One region of the Phascolarctobacterium sp. Marseille-Q4147 genome, then DNA from elsewhere that is predicted to be linked to it. Evidence: riboswitches for the same ligand, from Rfam matches in the RefSeq annotation. Region 1 holds a riboswitch; each other region holds the start of a gene.
The links. A riboswitch is a leader RNA that binds a small molecule or an ion and turns the genes downstream of it on or off. The one in region 1 is predicted to bind cobalamin.
Positions count from the first base shown of each region.

Region 2: it holds a riboswitch for cobalamin, as region 1 does, so the genes downstream of both, nikB (nickel ABC transporter permease) here and KAH19_RS06500 (hypothetical protein) in region 1, are expected to answer to the same signal.
Region 3: it holds a riboswitch for cobalamin, as region 1 does, so the genes downstream of both, cobU (bifunctional adenosylcobinamide kinase/adenosylcobinamide-phosphate guanylyltransferase) here and KAH19_RS06500 (hypothetical protein) in region 1, are expected to answer to the same signal.

Region 1 is NZ_CP072874.1:1,376,437-1,384,288, reverse strand. Features, by position in the region: gene KAH19_RS06515 (nitrogenase component 1) at 1-290, opposite strand, end outside; gene KAH19_RS06510 (ABC transporter substrate-binding protein) at 328-1,863, opposite strand; gene KAH19_RS06505 (TonB-dependent siderophore receptor) at 1,931-3,802, opposite strand; gene KAH19_RS06500 (hypothetical protein) at 3,777-4,124, opposite strand; cobalamin riboswitch at 4,311-4,483, opposite strand; gene KAH19_RS06495 (ABC transporter substrate-binding protein) at 4,613-6,169, opposite strand; gene KAH19_RS06490 (TonB-dependent siderophore receptor) at 6,240-7,852, opposite strand, start outside.
Region 2 is NZ_CP072874.1:536,606-544,457, forward strand. Features, by position in the region: gene KAH19_RS02485 (ABC transporter ATP-binding protein) at 59-1,039, opposite strand; gene KAH19_RS02490 (ABC transporter ATP-binding protein) at 1,029-1,823, opposite strand; gene KAH19_RS02495 (ABC transporter substrate-binding protein) at 1,849-3,414, opposite strand; gene nikC (nickel transporter permease) at 3,491-4,327, opposite strand; gene nikB (nickel ABC transporter permease) at 4,334-5,275, opposite strand; adenosylcobalamin (AdoCbl) riboswitch at 5,361-5,492, opposite strand; gene KAH19_RS02510 (MATE family efflux transporter) at 5,617-6,924, opposite strand; gene KAH19_RS02515 (M14 family metallopeptidase) at 7,180-7,852, shown strand, end outside.
Region 3 is NZ_CP072874.1:198,709-206,560, forward strand. Features, by position in the region: gene KAH19_RS00845 (nicotinate-nucleotide--dimethylbenzimidazole phosphoribosyltransferase) at 1-120, opposite strand, end outside; gene cobS (adenosylcobinamide-GDP ribazoletransferase) at 177-911, opposite strand; gene cobT (nicotinate-nucleotide--dimethylbenzimidazole phosphoribosyltransferase) at 916-1,926, opposite strand; gene cobU (bifunctional adenosylcobinamide kinase/adenosylcobinamide-phosphate guanylyltransferase) at 1,935-2,513, opposite strand; cobalamin riboswitch at 2,660-2,843, opposite strand; gene rny (ribonuclease Y) at 2,925-4,469, opposite strand; gene KAH19_RS00870 (regulatory protein RecX) at 4,707-5,234, opposite strand; gene recA (recombinase RecA) at 5,209-6,261, opposite strand; gene hslO (Hsp33 family molecular chaperone HslO) at 6,352-7,251, opposite strand; gene ribE (6,7-dimethyl-8-ribityllumazine synthase) at 7,428-7,852, opposite strand, start outside.

The DNA.
Region 1 (7,852 bases):
TCACGCTCCACCTTTTGCAGTAATGCCATCAGCTTTTTTTCACCGCCGAAAATTACATCTTTGTTGCGCAAATCAGCACATTCCAGCTCATAAACCGGGCTTTGACGGCTGCGCGCATGATAGCGATAATGAAAGCCGCAGCCACGCGGACTATACAAGACAACCGCAAGATTTTTGATTTCGCTGATGCAGGCAAGATTTCCCGACACCTTGCCGTTGACGGCGTAGCGATGCAGATAACTGGAAAGGTTCATGCCCAAAAGCATGTTATCCTGATAATATTGGTTCATAGAGTTTTCCTCTCTTCATAATATATCATTACAAATTTTACTCATCATCTGTTACAAGTTCAATTTTATTGATGGCACCGTAATTTTTTATACGACTGCTGGTCGCAGCTATCGCCATATCGTTAAACAAAGGAACAACAGGCTGCTCTTCAACAGCAATTTCTTGTATTCTATTGAATATCTCCCGTCGTTTCTGCTCATCTGTAGTATGCTTGACCTCGTTCATCAAACTAACAATTTCATCATTTTCATACGCAACGCTATTATTCTTGTTTAACGCTCCGTCAGGCATTACAAAGGGATACAAGGCAGTATACGGATCTCCGTTTGCCAAACCCTTTTGCAGACGAACTATATTACACTCTCCTTTCCGTATCATTTTTAATAAGGTCGCATACTCCAATACCCTTATTTTAACATCTAAGCCAATATCTTTCAGCCAATAAGCAATTATTTCTGCTTCACCTTTTTGCAAAGGCTCCGCACCGTTAATTCCGTAAACAATCTCTACACGCTTATCTCCCAGCACCTCATGTGCAAGACGTTTGGCTTCTTGCAGGTCATATTTTACCGGGAACTCTTTATATCCCGGACTGCAATAATTCAGAATGTTAACAGTCGGTATTGCATAGCCCATATATAGAGCATTAACTAAATCCTGCCTGTCAATTGCCAAGCTCACAGCCTGCCTCATTCTGACATCATTAAAAGGAAATTTTTTACCGTTTAATGCCAGATAGCGTACCATGGTTGATTTATTTTTATAAACGACAAAATTGTTATCCTTTTTCAATTCTTCCGCTAAAAAAGGCGGTATAGCATTCAAATCGGTAACGCCATCAATTTCGCCGGATTTTAACGCAGCATAACGTGTATCCGTATTAGGTATTTTACGCACAATAAATGTTTTTATTTTGCCTTTTTCACCCCAATAATTATCATAACGCTCTATTTTTACATGACTGTTCAGTTGGTTTTCTATTATTCTATATGGCCCGGTGCCTATTGCGAAGGTTTTAAAATTACCATCTTCCGCGAAGCATTCCGGAGCATAAATCGGACTGCCAAAATCTGTCATCTTATACAGTTCGTTAATATTCGCTTCTTTAAAGGTCAGTTTAACAGTATACTCATCTAATTTTTCATATTTCAACAGTGAGGGATAAAATGCATCTATATTCAAGCCATAAAAAGTTGAACGCTTAACACCTTTTTTCATTCGGTCAAAATTAGCAATCACCGAATCCGCATTAAATTTCGTTCCGTTATGAAACAGGACATTTTTACGCAGATGAAAAATCCAGATTTTTCCATTATCCTGCATCTCCCAGCTTTGAGCCAGACAGGGTGCAGGCTTGCTATCTTTATCCTTAGTAATCAAAGGCTCCCAAACACCCAAGGAGCTGCTGCAATAATAGGCATCCTTGTTACCTGGAGCAAGCTGACGATAGCCAGCCAGAGTCACTGTATCATTATCTTTTTTTATAGTATTTTCTTTAATATTTTCCTGCTTACCGCAACCGGTCGCAAGAACAAGTAATATGAGAGCAATAATACAATATAATTTTTTCATAACACTACCAAAAACATGTAATTTGAAGAAAAGAGGGCAGTAAAACCGCCCTCTTAAACATCATCAGTTAAATATCAAATTGAGCGGACAGCATAAAGGTTCTGGGGCTGGACAAATGCAGTCCGGAACCATAAGCAATCCAATAATCTTTACCGGTCAGATTATAGCACATTGCACTCAATGTAACAGGCATTTTGTTAATTTGTGTCTTGTAATTAACGCCTGCATCAAAAGTAGTATAAGAAGGAACTTCCCATTCAATCGCATTGCTTGCCGGGAAAATAGGAGTAGGACCAACATATACAGCTCTTGCCAAAAGTGACAAATCATTATTCGGTTTATATTGCAAGCCTGCAACAGCATTGAATCTGGGGATACCGCCTACTCTGTAGCCGTCATAGGTGCCTTTATTGGTTCTTACTCTCTCTGTATCAAGATACATTAAACCGCCAAAAGCATTCCATTTATCTGCAATAGCTCCGTTGAAAGACAGCTCAATACCCTTGTACTCGTTTTCGCCATCATTGGTAACCCAATACCAATCAGGCTTTTTGTCGTCATATATGTTTAAAGTAGAGGACTCTCTGTTTTTGAACAGGGCCAAGGTAGCCAAGAAGTTCTTGTTGCTGTATTTAACGCCGATTTCGTCCATTTTTGTTTTAGACGGATCTAAGATTTCATCTGCATTATAAACAGTGCTGCCGCTGACTCTGCTGCCGGCATCAAAGAATTCGGAATGGCTGGCATAAATTGATACTTCATCTGTAGGCTGGTAAACAAAACCGTAAGCAGGACAAACAGCGCTGGACTTAACACTTGCTACCTTACCGGATTTAGTCGGATCCGGATAGGTTACAGCATTGGATTCATGCTTATGAACGCCTAACATCATCTGAGCCTTGCCTAATTTCATAGTATCTAACAGAGAAACACCCCAGAAGGTTCTTGTACTGTTATGGAAATTACTGAAGGTAGGAATATTTACGCTCTCATTAGGATTAACGCCACCTGCTAAGGTTCCGCCCAAGCCCTTAAAGTTAGTCAGACCATAACCGCCGACAACACCGGTCCAGGACTTAGACCAGGATTTGTCAACTGCCAAAACCACATCATGTTCAACCTCACCGGTTTTAAAAGTATTCTCAATACCGGTCTGCACATAATACTTATGGCCAGGAGTTCTTCTGGTAAAATATTTGCCTGCATAATTGCCTGCATCATCAAGAATAGTCAAACGGCTGCCTTGACCGGTAATATTTTTACGTAAATTGCTTCTTGTCCAACCGCCGTTAAAGAAGGCCTTAGTGCCGTGACCGATTGCCTGCTCATGGTTCAATACCATCAATGCGCCTTCGGAGGCTTTGGTCATGCCGGGGAAGCTATAATTGTTTTTGGAATTCGGAGCAGAGGGAACGTGAGTCAAAAGACCTTTTTTTACATTATTAGCATCAAAGCCGAACCATCTCATGCCATCATCAACTTCATAATATTGATAACCGACGAGCAAATTGGATTTACTGTCAGCGTCCTGATGGTCAATGTTGGCAAAAATGCTGGAACCCTCTTTGCTTGCTTTATAATGACCGGGATTTCCATTTAATACCTCTGTATTTACTCTGACACCCCATTCTTTATTCTTACCGAATCTTTTACCGATATCCAGATATTCACCTAAGCCGCTTTCACCGGAAAATACTTGTTTATATCTGAATACAGGCTTATCAAGAGCTTTTTTTGTATCAACGTTTACTACCGCAGCAACACCGGTGCCTTCACCTGTGGGGAAGGAGCCGGAAATAGCTTTATTCGGTCCTTCGGTAACCTGAATGCTTTCAGCCATAAAAATCGGAACTGTAAACTGTCCTAACATTCCCGGAACGCCATTCAGATAGAAGAAGGAACCATTGGTAGATTTACCTCTTACAGAAAAAATCACCATGCAGCATGGTACCGGTCTGACGCACGGATGGAATATTTACCAGAATATTATCCAAAGGCTGGTTCATACCGCCAAAGGTTTCCATAGCATCAGCTGTAATATTTGTTTGAGAAAAAGGTACATCCATTACATTTTTATTACCAATGATACCAACGTTACCGGTTCTGGCAACCATGCCACCCGGCAATACATCTGCACTTCCCTCAACAATAACCTCTTCAAGATTACCATGCATAGTTTCCGCACTTGCGCCCATCACAAAGCCTACGCTTGCTACTGCGCACAGCACGGACATAGCCAATGCTTTTTTCTTTTTCATCATACTCATACACCTCATCAAAAATTTATTTTCTAACCTTCGCTGCCGAGCTGTCCTAGTTTCGCGTGCAGCGTCGGTTAAAAGCCATGTGTTGTGGGATTCTCGTTTTCCGGCAATCAAAAACGCCCTTCTGCCAAATTACAGAAAGGCGCACTTATCCCCTAGCAGCCTCCTGTCGCTCGCAGTACACTCCCGTTAACTTTTTCAGGCAATTCTTCTGGCTCAGTTTCCTCGCAAGCCTCGCCTTCCCGGTTGCCCAGTGACATTATTAAGGCTTACTCCACTTTACAGCTGCGTGACAGCGCAGGCTTCGCACCTGCTTATTTATTAAGTCTTTCGACACCTGATAGCTTTAGTTTATTAAGCTAATTTTGTAACATATGTTGCATTTTATATTCAGAATTATAGCACATCTTTATATTCATGTCAAGAAAACACGTTGCTTACGAAAGGTTCCAGATACAATCTATTAATTTCTTGCAAAATAAAAATCAATCATGCTCATTCAACAGTTCTACCTTACTCAAATCCACGCCATAGATTAAAGGCTTGTAGTTTTTCAGTCGTTTATTATACGCAACAATATTCACGTCATTAAAAAGTGGAATAACGGGCTGTTCATAACCAATAATAACTTGCACTCTGTCAAAAACACGCTGTCTTTCCTGCTCATCTGTTATATGCTTCACATTATTCATTAAAGTAATAATCTCATTATTTTTATAACCAAAACGATTGTTGACGTTCAACGCACCGTCAGGCATAACAAATGGATATAAAGCACTGAAGGGATCACCATTTGCCAAGCCTCTTTGAGTGCGCACAATATTGAAATCACCCTTGCGCAGCATTTTCGACAAAGTAGCATATTCTATAGACTTAATCTTTACATCCAAGCCGATTTTCTGCAGCCAATAAGCAATAAGCTCCGCTTCCCCCTTCTGCAAAGGCTCACTGCCGTTGATACAATAAGTAATTTCGCATCTTTCATCGCCTAATACCTCATGCGCTAATCTTTTTGCTTCCTGCAAATCATAGTCTAGTGGCAAAGCCTTATAACCGGGGCTGGTGTAATTTAAGATATTAACCGTCGGCTCAGCATAATCCAAGTACATATTATGCACCAGATTTTTTCTGTCGATTGCAAGGCTTACAGCTCTGCGCATGCGGATATCATTAAAAGGGAACTTGGTACCGTTAAGTCCCAAATAACGAATCATTGTTGATTTATTTGTTCTAACCTCAAAGCGTGGATCTTTTTTTATTTCCTCAGCCAAAAACGGTGGTATCGCATTGATATCTATGACTCCGTCTATTTCTTCCGATTTCAGAGCAGCATAGCGTGTATCCGTATTGGGAATCGTCCGCACAACATACTTAGCTATTCTGCCCTTTTCTCCCCAATAATTATCATTGCGTTGAAGAACTACGTATTTATTTAAAGCATTCTCTGTAATCTTATATGGTCCTGTACCTATCGCAACGCTCTTAAAATTGCCATCTTCTGCAAAGCACTCAGGTGCATAAATAGGACTACCGAAATCAGTCATCTTATATAATTCATTGACATTTGCTTCTTTAAAAAGCAGACGAATAGTATAATCATCCAGCTTTTCATATTTTATAAGAGTCGGATAATACGTTTCCATATTCAAGCCATAAAATGAAGACCGCTTATAACCTTTTTTCATACGATCGAAGTTGGCAATGACAGAATCTGCAGTAAATTTTGTGTCATTGTGAAAATACACATCCTGACGCAGATGAAAAATCCATTCTTTGCCGCCATCACGCATCTCCCAGCTTTGCGCCAAGCAAGGAGCCGGTCTATTGTCGGCATCTTTAGTAATAAGCGGCTCCCATACTCCCAGAACGCGACTGCAATACAATCCGTCTTTGTTGCCGGGAGCAAGATGCCTGTAAGCTGCCAGAACAACAACATTCTTCTCACTGCTTTTATCTATATGCTTTTGCTCTTGCTTTTGATTCCCGCAACCTGTTAATAATATAACCAAAAGCAGAAATATAATGCTTAAAAATTTTTTCATAGCATGCTTACCACCAATACAATCAGAAGAAAAGAGGGCAGCCTAAACCACCCTCTTAACAAATGAATTATTAAATATCAAACTGCGCAGACAGCATGAAGGTTCTGGGAGCGCCCAGAGCTACAGAAGTACCTCTGGAAATCCAGTAATTCTTGTCAAACGCATTATAGCACATTGCGCTAAAAGTTACCGGTACGGTGTTGATAGCAGTTTTATATTTCACACCCAAATCAACGGTCATATAATCCGGAGCTTTTACACCATTATCATTAACATGTGCTTCACCAACATAATTAGCTCTGCCGATAAAGGAGGTGTTTTTGTCAGCCTCATATTCAGCAGCTAAAACAGCATTCCACTTCGGAGTACCGGTAGCAAACTTGCCTTCCAAGTTTTCCTTACCCATGGTGAGTTTTTCACGCTTGCCGTTCAAATACAGTACACCGCCCATCAGGTTCCATTTATCGGCAACCTTACCGGTCAGAGAATACTCTATACCTTTGAAGCGGTTTTCGCCTTCTTGTGTATATTTTTGGCCGATTGCGGTATTGGTAGCTTCTTTGATATAGCTTGCCTGGTTCAGATCAAAGAATGCCAAGCTATGCAGAACATTAGCATTTTCGTATTTTACACCGATCTCGTTCTGTTTATTTTTGATAGGCTTCAGAATTTCGCCGGTGTTATCGTAACCGGTGCCAACCTCAACAGGTTTGGTATAAGCTTGTGCATGGCTTGCGTAAACAGATACATTTTCAACAGGTTTATAAGCAACTGCAAATGTCGGATTCAGGCTATCCTTGCTAACCTTTTTACCGGCAGCAGTTGTTGTTTCGGAATCACGATATTGTAACGCACCGAAAACAGAAACCTTGCCAATCTCTACTCTGTCAGCAAGAGTCATGGCTTTAGCAGTTTCTTTGCCATAACCGACAGAATCGATAGAAGGAGCAAAAATCGGCGTACCGCTCAGATGTACACCATTCCAGATATCACCGGAAAGATTGGAAGGATTCTTACCACCGGAGTTTACAGCCTTGCTCTTGTAATTGAAATAATCAACAGCTAAAGAAATGTTGTTTTTAATATTGCCTACTTTAGTTTCGTTGGAAACGCCGGCCTGCCAATACATGCTCTTGCTGTCGGAAATATAATCTCTGAACTTGCCGCTCAGCTTACCGTCATCACCCAAGGTTAAGGAACCACTGTTGGGATCCCATTTATGCTCGGAATATTGACCATAACCGCCGTTAATGAAAGCCTGCCAGCTATCGCTTAACTTTTGTGTATGATTCAAGGTCATCATATAGCCATGGTTATATTTTGTTTGGCTGTCAAAGCTCAGATTGTTTTTGCCACTCGGAGCACTTGCCAGATGGCCTGCTTTTACACTGCCGGCCTGCAGCCATCTTTGGCCGCCGTCAACCTTCCAGTCAAAGTAACCGCCAAACAGGTTAGTAGTGCTCTTCTCATCTTGATGATCTACGTTAATATAAACGCTCTTATCGGTAACCTTGGCACCTTCCATAGAAAGACCGCCGTTTTCATGATGAGCATTTACACGCACGCCCCACTCCTTATTTTCGCCGAAGCGTCTGCCAAAATCAATATCTTCGGTCAAAGTGCTGCGACCGGAAAATCTTTGGGTATATCTGGTAACATCCTTATCGGTCGCACGTTTAGTGG
Region 2 (7,852 bases), 840 kb from region 1:
TGGAGAAAATTACTTTAAAGAGAAGCTCTATACTTGTGCATATCGCTTCAGGACTGCATTAGTCAAACAAGTGACAAGCAACCCAATGGCCGTGCTCAACCTCTTTCAGCTCAGGCTTAACCTGCACGCAATGCTCGGTGCAGTGCTCGCAGCGGCTGGCAAAGGGGCATCCAGGCGGCAGGTCCAGCGGACTCGGGATTTCGCCTTCCAACGGCTCAATCTTTTCGCCCGGTTTGAAATCTACCTTAAATACAGCACCCATAAGTGCCTTGGTGTACGGATGCTTGCAGCTTTCTGCAATACGTCCGTGCTCCAGCCATTCTACAACGTTACCCAAGTACATTACCGCAACCTGATGGCACATCAAATCTACCAGACCAAGGTCATGGGCAATGAACAGATAGGTAATATTTTTTTCTTTTTGAATGCGGCACAGCAGCTCGCAGATTTTTTCCTGTACGGAAACGTCCAATGCACTGGTTGCTTCGTCGCAGACAATAATCTTCGGTTCCAGTGCCAAAGCGCGGGCAATGCCCAGACGCTGACGCTGACCGCCGGACATGCTGTGCGGATAGCGATCCTTAAATTCAGCAGGCAGTTCAACCATTTCCAGTAGCTCTGCTGCTTTGGCGTCTACCTCGCTGTTTTTAATCAGGCCGAAGTTTTTCAAAGGCTCGGTGAGAATATCCTTAACGAGCATCTTCGGGTTGAAAGCAGCAGTAGGATCCTGGAACACCATCTGGATGTTCTTTCTGTCCTGACGCAGCTGCTCACCGTTAGATTTCATCAGATCATGACCTTCGAAAATAGCTTCACCGCTGGTAGCAGGGTGAATACGCAGCAGAGTACGCACCAGGGTACTCTTGCCACAGCCGGATTCACCGATGATGCCCAGGGTACGGCCTTCATAGGCACGCAGGTTGATATCGTTGCAGGCAGTCAGGAACTTGCCGCCATCAACTGCGAATTTTTTGGTAAGATGGTTAATTTCCAGTACCAGTTTATTACGCTCATAGGCCGGTTTTTCATTATTGCTCATAATATGTCTTACCTCCTATGACCGGAACTGCCTTCAGCAGCTGTTTTGTATATTCATCCTGCGGATTAGCAATAACGTCCTCACGCTTGCCATATTCCACAACATGACCGCCCTTCATAACCATCAGCTTGTTGGATACATAGGAAGCAACGCCCAGGTTATGTGTAACCATGATAACGGCAACGCCATATTCGTTACGGATATCAACAATCTGGCGGATAATCTGAGCCTGAGTAGTTACGTCCAACGCACTGGTAGGTTCGTCGGCCAGAAGGATTTTCGGGCTGAAAATCATAGCCATAGCAATACCTACACGCTGACGCATACCACCGGACAGCTCAAACGGATAGCTGTTCATGATATTTTCCGGGTTCGGCAGGCGCACGTTAGTCAGCATATCGCAGCACATCTTATAAGCCTGGTCCTTGGACTTGTCCGGCTGGTGAGCCTGAACATAGTCAATGAACTGCTGGCCGATGCGGCGGATAGGATTAATCATGTTGCCACTGTCCTGGAAAATCATGGACATCTCACTGCCATACATTTTGCGCCATTCATCGGGAGTATTTTGCAATACATCCTTGCCGTCAAAGATGATGCTGCCGCGGCTAACGCGGCCAGCACCGGGCAGGCAACCCATAATAGCGCGGATAACGGTAGTTTTGCCACTGCCGGACTCGCCAACGATGGACATAATCTCGCCTTTATCCAATTCTAAGCTGGCACCGGTTACGGTGAGCTTGTCACCGTAGCTGATGTCTAAATCTTTTACTTCAAGTAGCATTAAGCGTTACCTTCTTTGTAAATTATTAGTTAGCAGATTTGATATCTTTGGTCAGCCAGTAGTAATCGCAAGGCAGGATTTCTGCGTTAGCAATAGACTTGTTGGAAACCATGTTGGTTTGCGGATGACCAAATACCAGGGAAGCTGCATCGTCGAGGATAACCTTTTGCATTTCGATAACCAGCTCACGACGTTTAGCCGGGTCAAATTCTACGCCCAGTTTATCGGACAGAGCATCAAATTTCGGATTGCTGTAGCCAGAACCGTTCTGTTCTTGACCGGTCTTGAGGTACATGTTCATGAATACTTCAGGATCGCCGGCCTGCAGAGTCAGTACGTTGGAAATCAGCAGGTCATAATCACCTTTACGGCCGATACCATCCAGTACGTTGTAGTCAACGTTCTTCAGGTTAACTTTAATGCCGACTTTCTTAGCATCAGCCTGGGTAGCTTCTGCATACAGAGGCAGCTCAGCACGGCCGCTGTAGAATACGAAGTTCAGTTCCAGGTTTTTGCCGTCTTTATCAACAAAGCCGTCGCCGTTGGTATCTTTCCAGCCAGCTTCAGCAAGCAGCTTTTTAGCGCTTTCAACATTGTATTGGTTTTTATCGTATTTGTACAGTTCATCATAACCGTAGTCAACAGAAGGAGGCAGATACGGACCACCGGGAACGAAGGTGTCTTTCAGCAGAACCTTGTTGTAGGTTACACGATCCAGAGAACGCAGCAGAGCTTCACGGACTTTGATATCACCCAACGGTTTATCCGGACGTACATTCAGACGAGCAAGTACGTCACGCAGGGAAGCGATATTGGAGATGTTGTATTTATTTTTGTCTTTGAACAGCTGCAGGTCGCCTGCTGCAATGTTAATAGCGAAGTCGATTTCACCTTTTTGCAGAGCCATAGCACGGGTGTTAGGATCGTCGATGGTCAGGATATCAACCTCTTTGAACGGAACTGCGCCATCCCAGTATTTTTCGTTTCTAACCATTTCAGCTTTAGCTTTGCTGTAGGATTTTACTGTATAAGGACCGGTGCAGATAGCGCCTTGTTTTGCGGTATCACGGTCTTTAATGGTTTGAGTATCAACGATAATGAACAGAGGGTCACCAAGCATACCGGGCAGAGTCGGTACCGGTTTTTTGGTTTTGATGATTACGTTCTGGCCTTCACCCTTGATGGATTCATATTCGAACATGGATTTTGCACGAGCTGCTTTTTCAAAGGTACGTTGGATAGAAGCTGCTGCCAGCTCACCAGTCAGTTTGGTGCCGTTGGAGAAGCAAGCCTTATCGTTGATGTGGAAGGTCCAGGTCAGCTTATCATCAGAAACGGTCCATTTATCAGCCAGCCAAGGAACAGCATTCATTTTTTTATCGAATTTAACCAGGCATTCGCCCAGGCCGTAACGCATTACAATCCAGCCAAAGTAGTTATCGGTGGTTTCCAGGGAGTCAGCGAAGTTGGTAACACCAAATTTTACAACTTCCTTGTGCTCAGCTTTTTTGTCGCCGCCACAGCCTGCTGCTGCAAATGCCAGTAAACCGATCATAGCCGCTGCTGCGGTAGCTTTAAACATTTTTTTCATTAGTCATCTCTCCATTTCATATACTCATTTAACCCGGCAGACTTCTGCCGGATATCAAAAACTAAGGCAAAAATAATTAATCCTGTACGTCATTACGCGGGTCAAGCACATCACGCAGATTATCGCCCCAAAGGTTGAAAATCATAACGGTAACAAAGATTGCCAAACCGGGGAAGAACATCAGCCACGGTGCAGTCTGCAGCTGCTGACGACCTTCATTCAGCATCAGGCCCCATTCAGGAGCAGGCGGTTGGCTGCCGAAGCCCAGGAAGGACAGACCTGCAAGCTCCATCATCAGAGCACCGATATCTGCTGCTGCGGTAATAACCATCATCGGCAAAATATTGGGCAGGATATGTACCCACAGAATATGAGGCGAGGTACCGCCGTTAACGATTGCTGCTTCTACATAGTCACGACGTTTAATCTGCAGTACAAGGCTGCGGGATAAACGCGCATATTTTGTCCAGCTTACAATCGTCAGCGCGATTACGGCGTTGACAAGGCTGCCACCCATAATACCGGCAACAGCGATAGCCAGAATCATACCAGGGAAGGAAATCATCATATCAGAAATACGCATGATAACCATATCAACCTTACCGCCGAAATAACCGGAAATAACACCCATAGAAGTACCAACGATAAATACGCTGGCTACCAGGAACAATACACCGCTCAGGGAAGCACGCGCACCATAAAGCACACGGCTTAAGCAGTCACGGCCCAGCTTATCTGTGCCGAACAGATGACTTCCGCCCGGTGCCATGAAAGCATCCTGCATTGTTGCATGAGTCGGATCATACGGTGCAAGAACAGGTGCCGCAAAAGCAATAGCAATCAGCACCAATACCAGAACTGAGGTTACGGCAAAAGCACGGTTGGTTTTTAAACCATTAATAATTGTTTCCATCTGCTCTTACCTTACCTTTCTCAGACGCGGATCAAGATAGTTATAAGAGATATCAACAATGAGATTGATAACCATATACATCAACGCAATCCACACAACAACACCTTGTACCAGCTGGAAATCACGGTAGGTAATTGCTTCAATTGCCAGACGGCCAAGGCCGGGCCATTGGAAAACAATCTCGATAACCGCAGCACCACCCAGAAGGTTACCTAAAGACAGACCTAAAAGCGTAATCAGCGGCAGCAGAGCGTTCGGAAGAACCTCTTTCCACAGAATATGGCTTTCACTCATACCACGCGCGCGTGCACCGACAACATAGTCCTGATGCAGCTCTTCCAGAATAGCAGCACGCACCTGACGTGTGTACTTGGAAGACATTGCAAAGGCCAACGTTGCCGCAGGCAGGATAATCGTGTCAACACCAATCGTACCGCCGACAATAGGCAACAGGTCAAGTTGCAGACCAAAAATCCACAGCAGCATCAAGCCAACCCAGAAGCCCGGCATTGATACGCCAAGGAAAGTAAAGCTGCGTACTATATAGTCAAACCAGCCACCGCGCTTAACTGCAGAATAAATGCCGGCAGGAATAGATACCACCAACATCATTGCAAGGGAAGCCAGAGACAATAGGATAGTACCGGGCAAACGCTCGAACAGCTCCTCAACAACAGGCTTTTTAGCCATAAAGGAGAAACCGAGGTTGCCATGCAGCGCACGACCCAACCAATCCAGATACTGGAAGAAGAAGGGCTTGTCCAGACCTAATTCTGCACGCAGTGCATCAATTTCGGCCTGACTTACAATAATATCCTCGTTACCTGCAATCATCTGGCGAGCTACATCGCCAGGGGCCAGCATTACCAAAGCAAAGGTAATAAAGCTGATACCAAGCAGAACAAGGATGATCTGCCCCAGTCGGGACAGAAGCTGCTTTTTCGTCAAAGCACATCATCTCCATCAAAAAAATTACCCTTCCTGCAAAATGAGCGCAGAAAGGATACATACTTACAATGTGCACAATTGTAATTATATATATATTTCCGTCGCTAGCAGGAATATATCAACTGAGGAAATCAACCTGACTTAGCCTTGCGGCATCACAGTGGCTTGACCGCTACGGATTTGCACCGTATTCCGATTATTACCTGCATAGGCAGGCACCTCAGAAGAGTATAGATTTGTAAAAGGTCTTTATATCGGCAAAAAGAAATAAGCTAACACTTATAAATTTATAATAACACTAATTCTCATTATTTGCAACAAATTTGTTACAAAGGTGTTGCTTATGCAAACTCTCTTCTCAAAGAAGACAAATAGAATAAAAGTATTATTGACTGCGACAACATGAAGCCCAGCAAGGCCAGCCACAGTCCGCTGTTGCCCCAAAGCGGCACCAGCTGCCACTGCAAAAGGTAGAATACCAAGAGTGCCATCAGCATCATGTTGCGTACCGGTGCGGTTTTGGTAGCTCCGCAGAAAACTCCGTAAAGCACCATGCCGATACCGGCGCAAACAGGATAGAATAAAACAAACACATTGTAGGTCATAGCCATCGCTACAACCTCTTCGATATTGGTAAACAGGCGGATAAAGAACTCATTGCTCAAGTGATAGCCGAGCATCAGGATAGCAGCCAGCACTACCAGCCATTTGAAGGTCATTTTTATGGTAGCTGCAAACAGCTTGCCGTTCTTTGCACCTACCGCACGGCCGCTGAAAATCGCCGCGCCGTTCGCCATACCGTCAATCAGGTAGCTCATAATATCCTTAAGCTGCAGCAGCACAGCGTTGGCTGCCAGCACCACAGTACCGAAGGAAGCTCCGACTGCCGCAATAATGTTGTTTACGGTCAACAGGCAGGCAGTACGAATCATCAGGTTGACATTCACCTGCAGCATGCCGATAAACTCACGCCAATCCAGCAGCTCGCTCCAAGGCAGCTCCTTGTAATCAAAATCACCGTAATAGTACATCAGTACTATGCTCAAAATACCGCCGTAAAGCTGACTTAGCAAAGTAGCAAAAGCCACGCCCGTAATATCCATATGCAGCCAAAAAACAAACCAGATACTCAGCGCCATGTTCAGCACGTTCATGGAAACCTGCATAAACACACTCGCCCGCACCCGCGTCTGCCCCATGAGCCAACCAAGGGCCACATAATTACCAAAAACCAGCGGTGCCCCCCAGATAAGGATGTAATAATAATCACGGCACAGCTCGTTGACCTCCGGTGCAGCACCAATCATGGCCAGATACAGTTCTAAAATCGGCTTTTGAAACAAAATGCAGCAGGCACTTATCAGCATTGCCAGAACCAAAGGCTTAAAAAATGCGAGCATACCAAGTCTTTTATCGGCAGCGCCAAAGGCCTGTGCCGCATAACCGGTAGTACTCACACGTAAAAAACCAAATAACCAATATAAATTGTTGAACAAGATAGCTCCAAGAGAAACTGCTGCAATATATTTAGGATCCGGAAGCTGTCCCATAACTGCCGTATTCACCGCACCCATTAAAGGCTGCGTCATTGTCGACAGCATAAACGGTATTGTCAGTCCCAAGTATTCCCTATCAGTCAGAAGGTTCACTCTATCTGTCCCCCCTTGTTTATTCGCACTAAATTTTATTTTTAGAAAACATCTTGTGTGAATAGCTTATCATATGTTATAATTTATTGCAAGTAAAAAAGTAGCAATTGCCAAAAATATTTCTGCGGAAATTTTGCCATTCTTCGCAAAAGAAAAATTTATACGCTATTGCTTAATTTTTTAGGCTTCAGTTAGCTAACGCTAATAGAAAAAATATTATAAAAAGTATGAGAAATATATCAAAGGAGTGAGCACATGTCTGAAACACTAAAGGTATGTGGACTGACTATCGAACGCGGCACTAAACTGCGCACGTATCTGCCTGTCCCGGACACCAATGTAAAAATTCCCCTGACTATTATCAACGGCGAAAACGATGGCCCTACACTGCTTATTACCGCAGGCATCCACGGCGGCGAATATCCCGGTATCGCAGCAGCAATGGAGCTGGGCCGCGATATTGAGCCCGAGCACGTTACCGGTTGCCTGATTATGATGCACCCTGTCAATATCCAAGGCTTTTGGGCACGTCGCGAAATGATTGTGCCAGAAGACGGCAAAAACCTTAACCGTGTTTTCCCGGGCGATCCCACGGGAACGCTTGCCGATAAAACTGCATATTTAATCAGTAACAACTTTTTCCCGATTGCTGATTTTTATGTAGACATGCACAGCGGTGATATCCACGAAAGCCTGCATCCCTACGTTTACTATCCCGGCCAGCCTACTGCCGAAGTAGAAAAGAAATCCCGTTCCGTGGCACGCGTACTCGATATGGAATATATGGTACGCTCGCTGGCAACAGGCGGTGCCTATAACTACGCCGCCAGCACCGGACTTCCTTCTATTCTTATTGAACGCGGCGGTGCCGGCCTCTGCCTGCACGAAGACATTGAAGCCTACAAGGACGATATCCGCAATATCCTGC
Region 3 (7,852 bases), 1.2 Mb from region 1:
TTCTTCCAGCTTGGCCAGACTGCCGACCGGCTTTATCAGATTATCAAAGCGTGTCTGCGCCAGCTTCATGCAGCCTTTGTCCGCAGGCACAATCTTTTGGATTATTTCTTCTATATGCATAGCATTTTTCCTTTCTGTCTCTTTAGAATTCGGCAAAATATTGCCGGGGAAATATATCAGATTATATAGGTTGCGAGCATCAGGTAAACCACCACGCCGCATTCCGTCAAAAAGCCGTAGGTATCACCGGTAAGACCGCCCAACTGACCGCTGAGGAAATGCGCAATGCCCTGGCAGATAACGAAGGCCGCTATTGCCGTATACAGATACGGCAAACCGCAGGCTGCGACAAGCGCCAGGCAAAGTGCAAAGGCAATATAGGTGTACATCGGCTTGGCATAAGCCTTAAACATATGACCGATACCGGTTTTGCGTGCATACTTGTAGTTGACGATGTAGGTAACCATAAAGGTGCGCGTTGCTACAAAAACAGCCACCAGAGCAAAAGATAATTTTACCGGTGGCAGCGTAGTATAGGCAGCCACCTTCAGCAGCACGAGGCAGACCAGCGCGATAACGGCGTTGGAACCTACGTGGCTGTCCTTCATGATTTCCAGCATACGCTCACGGTCACGGGCGCTGAAAACACCGTCGGAGGTATCCATAAAGCCGTCATACATCAGCGCGCCGATAATAATCAGCTCCGCCAGCACCAGCATCACCGCACGCATTAAATCAGGGGTGTGCAGATAATACAGTCCGTAATTTACCGCACCCATAAAAACGCCCATTACCAGACCGACCAAAGGGAAGTACGGCACGCTGCGGCTGAAATCGTCATCATGCCAGTCCGTGCGGTTGGAAAAGCGGATTCTGGTCAAAAATTCCAGACAAGTTACAAAATCACGCATCACATCACCTGCTTAAATGATTATACACGTCCATCGCTGCCTGCAGCACAACAATAGCCAGAGAAGCACCGGTGCCCTCGCCCAGGCGCATACCGGCATCCACAATCGGCGAAAGCTGCAGCAGCTCCAGCATTTTCTTATGAGAAATATCGCTGCTCAGATGCGAGCAGAGCATATAATCGCGGCACTGCGGATAGAGGCCGTAGGCCAGCAGTGCTGCAGCCGTAGCATTAACACCGTCAACCATTGTCGGTACGCGGCGACGGGCTGCGCCGATAATTACACCGGCCAGACCTGCATGATCATAGCCGCCGACCTTGCAGAGAATATCCATTGCATCGCCCTGCTGCGGCATATTTTTTGCCAGGCCGTCGATAACAACCTGACGTTTAATCTTCATGCGTTCGTCATTAATACCGCTGCCACGGCCGACAGTCAGCTGCGGGTCCAAGCCTAAAAAGGCGCTGGCAATAGCAGAGGTAGAGGTTGTATTGCCGATGCCCATTTCGCCTGTATAAAGCATATTATAGCCTTGGTCGATGCACATATCAGCCATCTCGATGCCAACGGCAATAGCCTTTTCGGCCTGCTCGCGCGTCATCGCCGGTCCCTGGGTGAAGTCATTGGTTCCCCAGGCTACCTTTTTCTGATAAACCTTGGGCAAATCGCTCAAATCAAAGGCAGTGCCTACATCGCAGACGAAAACATCGGCGTGCGCATGACGAGCCAGCACGGTAGCACCGGCGGTGCCGCGCATATAACCGTTAATCATCTGGCGCGTAACCTCCTGCGGATAAGCGCTGACGCCGTATTTCGCAATACCGTGGTCACCGCACATCAGAACCATCGCCGTCTTTAATTTATCCGGTAAATCCTTGCCAATCATGCCTGCAAGGCCTACAACCATATCCTCCAGCTTGCCCAAGTTGGCTGCCGGCTTGTCTATCTTAGCGTAGCCTGCCCGCACTTCTTGCATACGTTCTTCATCCAGAGCAGGTATTATGATTTTCTCCATATCAGTCGTTATTCTCCTTCATCCTCAAATTTAAAAGCCAATTTTTTTACGTCTACGGCCTGACCTGCCACACAATAATACACATGATCAGCCGCATCTGCCACGCGTTGGTTAACCCAACCGGCAAGGTCACGGTATTCACGCGCCATCTGATTATCCGGCACAATGCCGCTGCCCACCTCGTTCGTAACAAAGACAACGATTTTACCGCAATTTCGTGCTGCTGCCAGCACCTTGTCAATTTCGTCAAATACTACCTGACAACGCTCCAGGAATTCACCCTCCGGCGCATCCTTGCCGTAAAGCAGGTTACACATATAAACAGTCAGGCAGTCAAACAGAACCGCTCCTGTTTCCGCTGACAGCGCTTCAAGCGTGCGCTCGGCATGATAAGGCGCTTCGTGATTAATCCAACGCGCATCACGACGCTGACGGTGCAGACGCACGCGCTCCGCCATTTCCTCATCCAAGATTTCTGCTGTAGCAACGTAATCGCATTTGGGAGAATAATGCAATACATAGCGTTCTGCAAATTCGCTTTTGCCGCTGCGGGCTCCGCCGGTAACCATAATAATTTTTCCAGGCATATTTCAACCTCCCTTCGTTTTTGTAAGCTGCATGCTTTTCATTTTAAGCATATATGAAAAAAGCTCCCTTGCGGGAGATTCACAAAATGCAGCTGCAGCCAAAAATTCTATATTTACGCATACCAAAGCCAGCCTATCTCCCGTAGGCTCCAAGCTTCGTAACAGGCAGGTCTCCTGGCTTAGCTTCATCGCCCTCAGCGCCTTCCCAACTTGCGTCAGTGACATAATTGCCTGGGCTCCGCTTACAGTAGCGGGACTGCTCCGGATTCTCACCGGCATTCCCTTTTCAGCACCGGTCTCAACCAGCGCACCTGTCAAAAAAATTCCAAGTATATATATTCGACAGCAATTCCTATAATCCTGCTAAGGCGCAAAAAAAGAGCTGCCTAAGCAGCTCTTTCAGGAATCTCGTTATTTTGCGTAATCAACAGCACGGGTTTCACGGATGATAACAACCTTGATTTGACCGGGATATTCCATTTCAGCTTCAATCTTCTTGGAGATATCGCGTGCCAGAAGCACAGCGGAAGCATCATCGATAACATCCGGCTTAACCATAATGCGGATTTCGCGGCCAGCCTGTACGGCATAGCATTTTTCAACGCCCTCAAAGGACTCAGAAATTTCTTCCAATCGAGTTAAGCGCTTCAGGTAGCTTTCCAGAGTTTCGCGTCTTGCACCCGGACGGGCAGCAGATACTGCGTCAGCGGCAGATACCAGAACAGCTTCAACACTCTTAGGCTCGCAGTCACCATGATGCGCCAGAATAGCATTGACAATCAGGTCGGACTCACGGAACTTCTTGGCAATTTCGCCGCCGATTTCAACGTGAGAGCCTTCCATTTCATGGTCAATAGCCTTGCCGATATCATGCAGCAGGCCGGCACGTTTAGCCAGAACAACGTCAACACCGAGCTCAGAAGCCATTACACCTGCCAGGTTAGCAACCTCAACAGAATGGTTCAGGACATTCTGACCGTAGCTGGTACGATATTTCAGGCGGCCCAGCAGCTTAATCAGTTCGGGATGCAGGCCATGCACACCGACAGCAAAGGTAGCCTGTTCGCCGGCTTCCTTAATCTTCTGCTCAACCTCTTTTTGTGCCTTTTCAACCATTTCCTCAATGCGGGACGGATGAATACGGCCGTCATTAATCAATTTTTCCAGGGCGATACGGGCAACCTCACGGCGTACCGGATCGAAACCGGAAATAATAACAGCCTCCGGAGTATCATCGATAATCAGATCGATGCCGGTAAGGGTTTCCAGAGTGCGGATGTTACGGCCTTCACGACCGATAATGCGGCCCTTCATTTCATCGTTAGGCAGGCCTACTACGGAAACGGTGGTTTCCGCTACATGGTCTGCTGCACAACGCTGAATTGCCAGAGAGATAATTTCTCTTGCCTTGCGGTCAGCCTCATCCTTAGCCTGTTGCTCCAGATCCTTAACCATCATAGCAGATTCATGCTTAACCTCCTCCTCGAGGGATTGCAGCAGCTCTTGCTTTGCTTCGTCACTGGTCAGTCCGGAAATACGCTCCAGTTCAACCTGACGTTTTTCCAACATAGCATCAGCCTTCTCCTGAGCAGCGTTCAGACGCTGTTCCTTAGAAGCTAGCTTTTCTTCTTTGCGTTCGAAGGATTCGATTTTACGGTCCAGATTTTCTTCTTTTTGCAGCAGACGACGCTCCTGACGCTGCAGGTCGTTACGTCTGTCTTTATTTTCACGCTCCATTTCGGAACGCAGACGATGGATTTCTTCTTTAGCCTCCATCATGATTTCTTTGCGTTTTGCTTCGCCGGTCTGCTCCGCATCCTGTACAATACGGATAGCCTGCTCTTCTGCAGTAGCAATTTTACCTTCGGCAACATTTTTGCGAACCAGATAACCTACTGCACCGCCGGCCAGACCAACTACAACAGCTGTACCGATAATTTCTAAAATCGTCCTCACCTCCTAAATGTAGATTTTTCCAAGATTTTTTTGCATAGTAACAGCAGGCGCCTGTTTGCGTCTGCTATAGATGTCCTTATTCCGTTGAATCTATAATAAAATATGTATTATCTATTCTGAAATAGGGCAAAAAATAAGGCAACCGCTTTACGCGTCGCCTCGTGAAAATCGTTGATATTAACACGATTGGATAACTACATTATAGATTATATTTAACAAAATTGTCAAGTTTAACCGCTACATATTGTCTGAAAAATGCAATTTACCCAATATAATGTGCACATATCTTGCTGAAAAGCCGCGAGCCGCCATAAAGCGTCCCGCAGCCGCATATATTTTTTTGTTATCTGTTTCTGCTGTTAGCTTACGCTGATTGCGCTGCACGAAAAGCTGCGCCGCATTCTCCGCCTGCACTTCTTCAATGTCAGGCGTAAAGCGTTCCATAATTTCCGCTGCCACGTCCGCGCGTATGCCGCGCTTGATCAGCTCCAGCTGCAGATGCTGTCTGCCGTAATAGCGTTTTGCAAGCCATGCTTCGTACACCCTTTGGGCGTAACGCTCCTCGTTCAGCAGACCGTAATCCTCCAGCTTGGCCACCGCCTCCAGCGCCTGTGCCTTAGTTGCGCCCTTGCGCTGCAAGCGCTCCACCATATCCTTATGACTGTAATCACGGTAAGACAATAAATCCAGCGCGCAGTCATAAACCTGCTGCGCGCCGGTAAAGCCTTCTTCCTTTTTCTTATTCCTTAAAGATCGACTCCACATCCTGCAACGGCTCCTCAGCTGCTTCCTTATTATCGCTCTTGGCAATCGTCACTGCGCGGATTTTAGCTTCGATTTCTTGGGCAATTTCCGGATTCTCACGCAAAAAGTCTTTAACCTTTTCCTTGCCCTGACCTAAACGGATATCACCGTAGGAATACCAGGCACCGCTCTTGTTGATAATATCAAGGTCTGCGCCCAAATCAACAAGGCAACCCTCATGAGAAATGCCCTTGCCATACATAATATCGAACTCAGCCTGTCTGAACGGAGGTGCTACCTTGTTCTTGACAACCTTCACGCGGGTACGGCTGCCGATAACATCATTGCCGTTCTTCAGAGTGTCGATACGACGTACATCCATACGAACGGTAGAGTAGAATTTCAGTGCGCGTCCACCGGTAGTGGTTTCCGGATTACCGAACATAACGCCGACCTTTTCACGAATCTGGTTGATGAAAATAGTAGCACATTTGGATTTGGAAATCAGACCTGTCAGCTTACGCAGAGCCTGGCTCATCAGACGTGCCTGCAGGCCTACGTGGGAATCACCCATTTCGCCTTCGATTTCCGCACGCGGAACCAATGCTGCAACGGAGTCGATAACGATAATATCGATAGCGCCGCTGCGTACCAGTGCGTCAGCAATTTCCAAAGCCTGTTCGCCGTTATCCGGCTGAGAAATCAGCAGATCGTCAATATCTACACCCAGATGACGGGCATATTCCGGATCCAGTGCATGCTCCGCATCGATAAATGCCGCATAGCCGCCCATCTTCTGAGCTTCGGCAATCATATGCAAAGCAACGGTAGTTTTACCGGAAGACTCGGGACCGTAAATCTCAATAACGCGTCCGCGCGGAATACCGCCGACACCAAGAGCAATATCCAGGGATAAAGCGCCTGTAGGGATAACCTCTATATTCATTTTGGCACTTGCTTCGCCCAGCATCATAATGCTGCCCTTACCAAAATCCTTTTCAATCTGGTGCATCGCCATGTCTAAGGCTTTCTTTTTATCTGCGTCCATCTGCCTGCCTCCTAATATATAAATTTAAATTTAATCGATTCACTGCTTTTATTATACAAACAAAAGTTTCTTTTGTCAAGAAAAGTTTTGTTATTTGACGTTTTGTTTAGCAGCCTCCAGCTGTGCCTGCTTTTCCTTTTCTTCCAACAGGTGCTTGATTTCATCCTGAGTATATTCATAGGTGCTGTTGCAGAATTCGCAGTGTGCTTCCGTAGTTTTATCCTGCGCCAGCTCCTCCAGAGATTTTACATCAAGGCTGCCCAGAGCCGCCAGAATGCGCTCACGGCTGCAGCGGCATTTGAAGCTCAGAGGAATGGTTTCTTTAATGTCAACATCCAGACCGCGGCCGAGAATTTCAATCATCTTTTGCGGAGTATAACCGATTTCCAGCAGCTGGGTTACATACGGAGTCAGGTTAACGTTGTTTTCCAGCTTTTCCAGAACCTCATCGGTGCAGCCGGGCATAGCCTGAATGAAGAAGCCGCCGGATGCGGTTACGTTGCCGTCCTTGTCAACCAGTACGCCCAGAGCAACGCTTGTCGGTGTCTGTTCGGATACATAGAGGTATTTGGTCAGGTCGCTGGCGATTTCGCCGTCCTGCAGCTCGCAGTAGCCGGTGAAGGGCTCTGCATTCTGCAGATAACGTGTTACGATAATATTGCCCGCGCCGATGCCGCCGCCGACATCCAGCTTGCCGTTTTTCAGGGGCAAAAATGCATCGGGGTTTTCTACATAACCGCGCACTGTGCTGCCTTCGGCATCTGCTACTACCTCGCCCAGAGGACCGTCGCCCTTCAGACGCAGGCTGATGCGCTCATTATCCTTCATGGTTGCGGCCAGCAGCAGCGCGCCGTTCATCGCACGTCCCAGAGCAGCGCTTGCCAGATGGGAGCAACCGTGCTTTTTAGCTGCCTCCTGTACCAGATTAGTGGTGCATAATGCATAAATACGTACACCGTCGGCCGTAGCCTTTGTCAAAACATCTTCCATAATATCTGCCTCACAATCCTGCCTTACGGCAAAAATTTTACTTGCTTAATAAAACAAGCCCACTAAACTACTGCTAGCGGGCTTGCAAATTTCATGCATGGGGAACAGCCTGTTATCAGCTCTTCCACAATGTCAATTATAAATCATAATAGTCAAAAAGGCAAGCGGTGAAAATGTTACATTTCTTTGAAGAGATTTACCATTTCCATTGCGGTCATTGCGCAGTCTACGCCCTTGTTGCCGGCCTTGGTGCCTGCACGTTCTACAGCCTGCTGGATGTTTTCGGTGGTGAGTACGCCGAAGGCTACGGGCACACCGGTTTGCATGCTTACCTGAGCGATGCCTTTGGAGGCTTCGGCGCATACGTAGTCAAAGTGCGGGGTTGCGCCGCGGATTACAGCGCCTAAGCAGATTACTGCGTCGTATTTGCCGCTTTCTGCGAGTTTTTTTGCTGCCATGGGGATTTCGAAGGCGCCCGGTACCCAGGCTACGGTGAGGTCTTCGTCAGCTGCTTCGTGGCGGATCAGGCAGTCGATGCAGCCGCTGAGGAGTTTGCTGGTGATGAATTCGTTGAAGCGGGCTACGACGATGGCGATTTTCA